Linked DNA regions of Geobacter metallireducens GS-15. The protein of the gene in region 1 binds, or shares a complex with, the protein of each later gene. Links are inferred from orthologs where the notes say so. Each region holds a gene or a part of one and is shown on either strand. Other genes may lie near its edges. The genes, in order: dnaB and dnaG.

What was found.
Region 2: the proteins of dnaB (region 1) and dnaG are in contact, whole or in part, in a crystal structure (PDB 2R6A), measured with the Geobacillus stearothermophilus proteins. The link is inferred for Geobacter metallireducens GS-15 from one-to-one orthologs. Residues at the interface, in WP_033016901.1 of Geobacillus stearothermophilus: Ser13, Glu15, Ala16, Gln18, Glu91, Leu92, Asp94, Ala95, Val96, Pro97, Thr98, Ala99, Ala100, Asn101, Tyr104, Tyr105, Ile108; in WP_049624496.1 of Geobacillus stearothermophilus: Lys456, Leu457, Leu458, Pro459, Ala460, Asn463, Ala464, Leu467, Leu535, Leu536, Ile537, Ala538, Gln544, Glu545, Asp548, Tyr549, His552.

The regions. Positions count from the first base shown.
Region 1 is NC_007517.1:2,914,716-2,917,900, reverse strand. Bases 167-3,033 are described here. They hold dnaB (replicative DNA helicase), read left to right. Parts: upstream 167-848; coding sequence 849-2,219; downstream 2,220-3,033. Other genes in these bases: lpxA (acyl-ACP--UDP-N-acetylglucosamine O-acyltransferase), read left to right, coding at 2,209-3,018; GMET_RS12900 (SAP domain-containing protein), read left to right, coding at 429-671; GMET_RS12905 (fumarate hydratase), read right to left, coding at 167-253. Outside these bases: more of GMET_RS12905, read right to left, coding at 1-166; GMET_RS12885 (enoyl ACP reductase FabMG family protein), read left to right, coding at 3,036-3,185. UniProt on the Escherichia coli protein: The main replicative DNA helicase, it participates in initiation and elongation during chromosome replication. Travels ahead of the DNA replisome, separating dsDNA into templates for DNA synthesis.
Region 2 is NC_007517.1:434,436-437,750, reverse strand. What follows is about bases 1-2,997. They hold dnaG (DNA primase), read right to left. Parts: upstream 2,384-2,997; coding sequence 617-2,383; downstream 1-616. Other genes in these bases: GMET_RS01960 (CvpA family protein), read right to left, coding at 2,361-2,897; rpoD (RNA polymerase sigma factor RpoD), read right to left, coding at 1-587. In the rest of the region: GMET_RS01955 (GatB/YqeY domain-containing protein), read right to left, coding at 3,003-3,315. UniProt on the Escherichia coli protein: RNA polymerase that catalyzes the synthesis of short RNA molecules used as primers for DNA polymerase during DNA replication.

The DNA.
Region 1 (3,185 bases):
CGTTCTGGGAGGCTTCCGGATCCCGGAGGATCTTGGCCACCGACTCGTTGTGCTCGGGGCGGAGCAGGAAGGAGACGTCCCTCATGGCCGTGTTGGCCAGGACGGTGAGTGCCTCGGGATCGACCTTGAGGACCTCTTTCCCTTCGAAAGTTGCGACGCTGACATACTTCTCCGAGTCGGGAATCTTGTAGTACGACGTCTCATCTTTCTCGAGGGGGAAGGGTTCCTGGTAAACGAACGGCTTGGTGGACATACATGCTCTCCTTTCGCGTGGGTTTATGAGGAGTTTTCTGTATACAGTATGCAGGTCGCAATCTTATGTAATATTTTTCATTTTGTCGAGAGGGAAGTTGAACATAACCGGGAGATTGCAGTTGCGAACAGCCGATCTTCTGGTACATGTTGTAAGAACGTCATAACGCGGTAACATGACGATGATAATCGGAACAACAGAGGCCTCAGCAGAAAAGCTCATTCGGGAGGAAAGCACCATGAAGATGCAGGAGATCAAGGAAATTGCCAAGCAGCGGGGGGTCAAGGCCGGCACCCTGAAAAAGGCCGAGCTGATCAAGGCCATCCAGCGCATGGAAGGGAATTCCGACTGCTATGCCGAGGGAAAGGCCGCAAACTGTGGTCAGGACCAGTGCCTGTGGCGGGAGGACTGTGACTGAAACCCGGTGCTGCGCGGAGGAATGAAGGGCGGGGCGGGCTGTTTGGTCGCCCCGCCTTTGCTTTTGTGCCGATGGGGAGGCGGGTCAAAATCGTTGACCGGGTAGGCGGCGCGAGTTATAGTACCCCCTTCCCCCACTTGCTTCCGGCATTCGTTTTAAACATTCCCAAGGCAGGCCATGTCCGCAGTAGACCTGAGAAAAGTTCCTCCCCAGAGCATTGAGGCCGAGATGTCGATCCTCGGCGGGATTCTCCTCGAAAACGAGGCGATCAACCGCGCCCTGGAGATCATCGAGGCCGACGACCTCTACCGGGAGACCCACCGGAAGATTTTTCGGGCCATGGTGGACCTCTCCACCCGCAACGAACCCTGCGACCTCATTACACTCACCGACGTGCTCAAACGCTTCGGGGAGCTGGAGGAAGTGGGAGGGGCCGCGTACCTGGCCACCCTGGTCGATTACGTCCCCACTGCCGCCAACATCGCCTACTACTGCCGGATGGTGAAGGAGAAGTCCATCACCCGCCGTCTCATCACCGCGGCCACCGACATCGTCACCAAGGGGTACGACGTGGAGACCGGGGTGGAGGAGCTTCTCGACACGGCCCAGAAGAACATCTTCGAAATTGCCGACAACAAGCTTCGCCCCGCGTTCACGCTGGTCGGCACCATCCTCAAGGATACCTTCAAGCACATAGAGACCCTCTACGAGAAGAAGGAGCATGTCACCGGCGTCCCCACCGGTTTCTACGACCTGGACGAGATGACTGCAGGCTTCCAGCGGGGGGACCTCATCATCATCGCCGGTCGCCCCTCCATGGGGAAGACCGCCTTTGCCCTCAACATCGCTCAGCATGCCGCGGCCCACGCCAGCACGCCGGCGCCGGCGGCCATCTTCTCCCTGGAGATGAGCAAGGAGCAGCTGGTGATGCGGCTTCTCTGCTCCGAGTCCCGAGTCGACGCGAGCCGCCTGCGGACCGGCCATCTGGTGGATACCGACTGGCACAAGCTGACCAGCGGGGCCGACAAGCTGGCCAAGGCGAAGATGTTCATCGATGATACTCCGGCCATCCCGGTGCTGGAGATGCGGGCCAAGTGCCGGCGTCTCAAGGCGGAGCACGGTCTGGGGCTCATCGTGGTCGACTATCTGCAGCTCATGCGGGGGTCGAGCACCGAGTCGCGCCAGCAGGAGATCTCGGAGATATCCCGCTCCCTCAAGGCCCTGGCCAAGGAACTGGACGTGCCGGTGGTGGCCCTGTCGCAGCTGAACCGCTCCCTGGAGAGCCGCACCGACAAGCGCCCCATCATGAGCGACCTGCGGGAATCGGGCGCCATCGAGCAGGACGCCGACGTGATCATGTTCGTCTACCGGGACGCCGTCTACTGCGACGACTGCAAGAAGCGGGACGGCTCCTGCACCAAGGAGCACGACAAGGACGCCGAGATCATCATCGGCAAGCAGCGTAACGGCCCCATCGGAACGGTAAAGCTCCTGTTCAACGGCCAGTACACCAAGTTCGAAAACCTGGAGAAACGTCATGACTACTAGCATCCATCCTTCAGCACAGATAAGCCCCTCCGCCACCATCGCCGACGGCGTTGAGATCGGCGCCAACGTCATCGTGGGGGACCATTCCTCCATCGGCGCCGGCACGAAGGTGATGGCCAACGCCGTCATCGGCCCCTGGACGAAGATCGGCGAGAACAACACGATCCATTACGGAGCCATCGTTGGCCATGACCCCCAGGACTTCGGCTACAAAGGGGAGGAGAGCTGGACCATCATCGGCAACGGCAACATCATCCGCGAGGGTGCCACCATCCACCGGGGGAACCGGCCCGGGACGAACACGGTGGTCGGCGACAACAACTTCTTCATGGTCAACTCCCACGTGGGGCACAACTGCGTGCTGGGGAACAATATCATCCTGGTGAACGGGGTGCTCCTGGCCGGCCACGTGGTGGTGGAGGACCGGGCCATCGTCTCCGGCAACTGCGTGGTGCATCAGTTCTGCCGGATCGGAAAATTTGCCATGATGCGGGGGCTTTCCCGCACCTCCCGCGACGTGCCCCCCTTCTGCATCATGGACGACACCCACACGGTTAAGGCTCTGAACCTCGTGGGACTGCGCCGCAACGGCTTTGACCAGGCCCGCATCCGCGCCATCAAGAATGCCTTCAAACTCCTCTTCCTTTCGGGGCTCAATATGCAAAACGCCCTGGCCGAGGCGGAGCGCACTCTCACCATTACCGACGATGTCCGCTACCTTCTGGACTTCATCAAGAGCGCCAAGCGGGGGGTCTGCTTCGGACACGGCGTGATCGTGGACGTGGAAGAGAAAGACTAAAAAGAGGAGTTTCCCCAATGACCCAATACAATCCTTTGAAACAGATTCCTGCGACCGCCGGTTATGGTAAGGGCGACGTCTTCGTCCTATTCGGCGAACTCTTCGGCCGGGGGTACGCCAACGGCATCGTCGACGAGGCAAAAAAAGCCGGCATGACCATCATCGGT
Region 2 (3,315 bases), 2.5 Mb from region 1 along the record:
ATCCTCACGTCAAGATCCCGGATCTCATCGATAATGGAGAGGACGCGATTGGCCTGGACGTCTTCCTCGTCCTCTTCCAGTTCCTCTTCTTCAACTTCCTTGCTGATCTCGGCCGCGCTTATCTGGAACTTGCGGAGTTTGTCGCCAAGGGCGATTATCTCCTTGACGGTAATGGGAGTGGTAAGGATGACACGGGCGATGTCGCGTTCCCCTTCCTCGATCCGCTTGGCGATCTCAACCTCACCTTCGCGCGTGAGAAGCGACACGGAACCCATTTCCCGCAGGTACATCCGGACCGGATCGCTCGTGCGCCCCAGGACCCCCGGCTCGTACTCCATCTCCTCCTGCTCCCCCTCCATCTCCTCTTCCTCTTCGAGGTCGAGCTTCATCTTGGGGATTTTGACCTTCTGCGATGAATCGACGAGGTCGATGTCCATCTCACCGAACATGCTCATTACATCGTCAATCTGCTCCGTTGAGAAGTCGGGAGGCAGCACGTCGTTGACTTCGTCATAGGTAAGGAATCCCTTCTCCTTGCCGATGTCCACCAGCTGCTGCTTAACTTCGTCCGAACTTTTCTTGGCCATCAAATTCACCTCATTGCACGCTGTTCTTATTAAGATAACTGCGATTTACGGTTTCGCAAGGCATCAATCTCAGCCAGGAGATCCCGGTAGCGAGGACTATCGGGGTCGGTCGCCGCCAGTTCCCGAGCCAACTCCTTCATCCGGCCGAGAGAGTTCCGCTCCAGAGCCGCACGGCACTGGTCAAAGGCCTTGTGGACATCAACGTCGGCCAGATGGTCGTCGTTGACAAGAAATGCGGCGATACGGCCCCGTTCCTCTCCCCCTTCCACCAGATCGAGAATCTCGCTCCATTCGACTGGCTTCCCGGCTCCGATACGCTCCAGGATTGCCTCGGCGACGGGAAGGAACTGCGGGCCGAAGATACGCGCAGGGTCGTGGTTCCTTACCCGTTCAGCCACCTCAGGATAGCGCCCCATGAGCGAGAGGAGCATCTCCTCGGGGGTGGCACCCTTTTTCCGGCGAGACTGCGCGGGAGCCCTCTCGTCCCGGGGAGCAGCAGGGGACGAGGAACCACCGATCTTCCGCGCCAAAGAGCGAACATCGACACCGAGAACCCGGGAGATTTCCCGCACATAGAGTTCCCGCTCGATGGCATTGGAGACCCTTGCAAGCCGCGGGGCCATCTCGTCGATGACCTTCACCTTCCCCTCGACGGTACCGGTATCCTCGTCCCGCACCAGCTGACGAAAGAAATAATCAACCACCGGACGCGCTTTTGCCAGACGGGCCGAAAACGTCTCGGCACCCTCTTTCCGGATGAAGCTGTCCGGATCCTCCCCGGCGGTCAGCTCCACCACATGGGCGGGGAATCCGGCATCGAGGCAGAGGTCCATGGCCCGCAGCGTCGCTTTCCGTCCGGCGCTGTCGGCGTCGAACAGGGTATAGACATTCCCCGCGTAGCGCTTCAGAAGCTTGATATGCCCCTCGGTGAGGGCCGTACCGCAGGTGGCGACCACGTTCCTAACCCCTGCCTGGTAGAGGGCCAAATGGTCAAAATACCCCTCCACCACGATGGCGCTCGCCGTCTCCCGCATGGCTCCCTTGGCGAGGGAGACGCCGAAGAGGACCTCGCTCTTGTGATAGATGGGCGATTCGGGAGAATTGATGTATTTGGGTAGCGAGTCGTCGAGAACCCTGCCGCCGAACCCGATGGCACGGCCATGGATGTCGGTGATGGTAAAGAGAAGCCGGTTTCGGAAGGTGTCATAGAACCCGCCTCCGTCCCGACGTCTCACAAGACCTAGCTTCTCCGCCAGTTCCAGCGGCACCGAGCGATGCTGGAGATGACGGGCCAAGAAGTCCCAGCGGTCCGGGGCAAAGCCGAGGCAGTACGCCTCTGCCGTGGCCCGATCCACACCACGTCCTTCCAGATAGCGACGCGCCGTCCCCCCCTCCTCGCTCCGTTCGAGGGCCTCGCGGTAGAACCCCACGGCCAGATCCATGATACCGTGGAGTTCCTCCCGTTCGTCCAGGCGCCGCTTTTCCGCAGCGGATACGGGACGATCCTCGATCTCAACCCCCACCCGCTTGGCAAGAAACTTCACCGCCTCGGGGAACGAGAGCCCCTCCATCCTGGCGATGAACGTAATCGCATTCCCCCCCACGCCGCAACCGAAGCAGTGGAAGATCCCCCGGGCCGGATTCACGTTGAAGGAAGGGGTCTTCTCGCCATGGAAGGGGCAAAGCCCCTGGTAGTTGGCTCCCGACTTCCGGAGGCTCACGTAGTCGGACACCACGTCCAGAATCGAGGCCCGCTCCCGGACCTCCCTGATCTTATCGTCGGGGATCAGTGACATCTTTAGTCCGATTTTCTCCGGCAGGCCGTTTCTCAACAGCATTTTTTCGCCAACCAGTCACAATGTCCTTCCCGCAGTCGGCGAGGGCCCGGGCAGAGCCGGATGCGGCTATCCTGCCCCGTACCCCCTGGGGAACGGAAGGGGAACTGGCCAGATAAAGGACAATACTGAGAAGAAGCCCTCCCTGCAAAAGGCCGAAGACAATTCCCCCGACGCGGTTGACCCCTCCGAGGAGGACAATTTTCAAGATTACGGTGAGAAGGTGTCCGACGAGAAAGAAGAGGAGGCCGATCGCCAGGAGGATGCAGAGGAACGCCACTGCGGACGCCACCCGGGGGGGAAGATGAATAAGATTCCCCAGGAACGCGCCAGCGGCCTGGTAATAGGTAAAGGCCGCCCACCCTCCGGTCACCAACCCGAGGAGTGAGCAGACCTCGCGGACAAAACCCTTCATGAACCCCTTTGCCGCAAACCCCAGCAAAACGGCCCAGAGCAGTATATCGAGGAGGCTCATGCCGAACTCGTAACCTTAACAACGGGCAAAAGAAGAAGGGGGCAATCCAGAGAATCGCCCCCATAGCTCATATTAGTATTGTGATGTCAGAAAAAGAGCGCAACGCTACGCAAGCTTTTCCTTAACCACTACACTGACCAGGGAACCGTCAGCCCTGCCGGTCACGTGAGGCATGATGGCTTTCATCACCTTCCCCATATCCTTCGGGCCCTGGGCTCCACTGTCTGCGATGGCCTGCACGACCAGCGCCTCAACCTCTTCACGGGAAAGCTGCTGCGGGAGGAAGGTGAGAAGCACTGCCAGCTCTTTCTCCTCCTTCTCGACGAGGTCGGTCCGACCTGCCTCGCCAAACATCCGGATCGACTCCCGGCGTTGCTTGACCAAGGTGGAGAGAACCTCCGTTATCTCCCCATCGGTA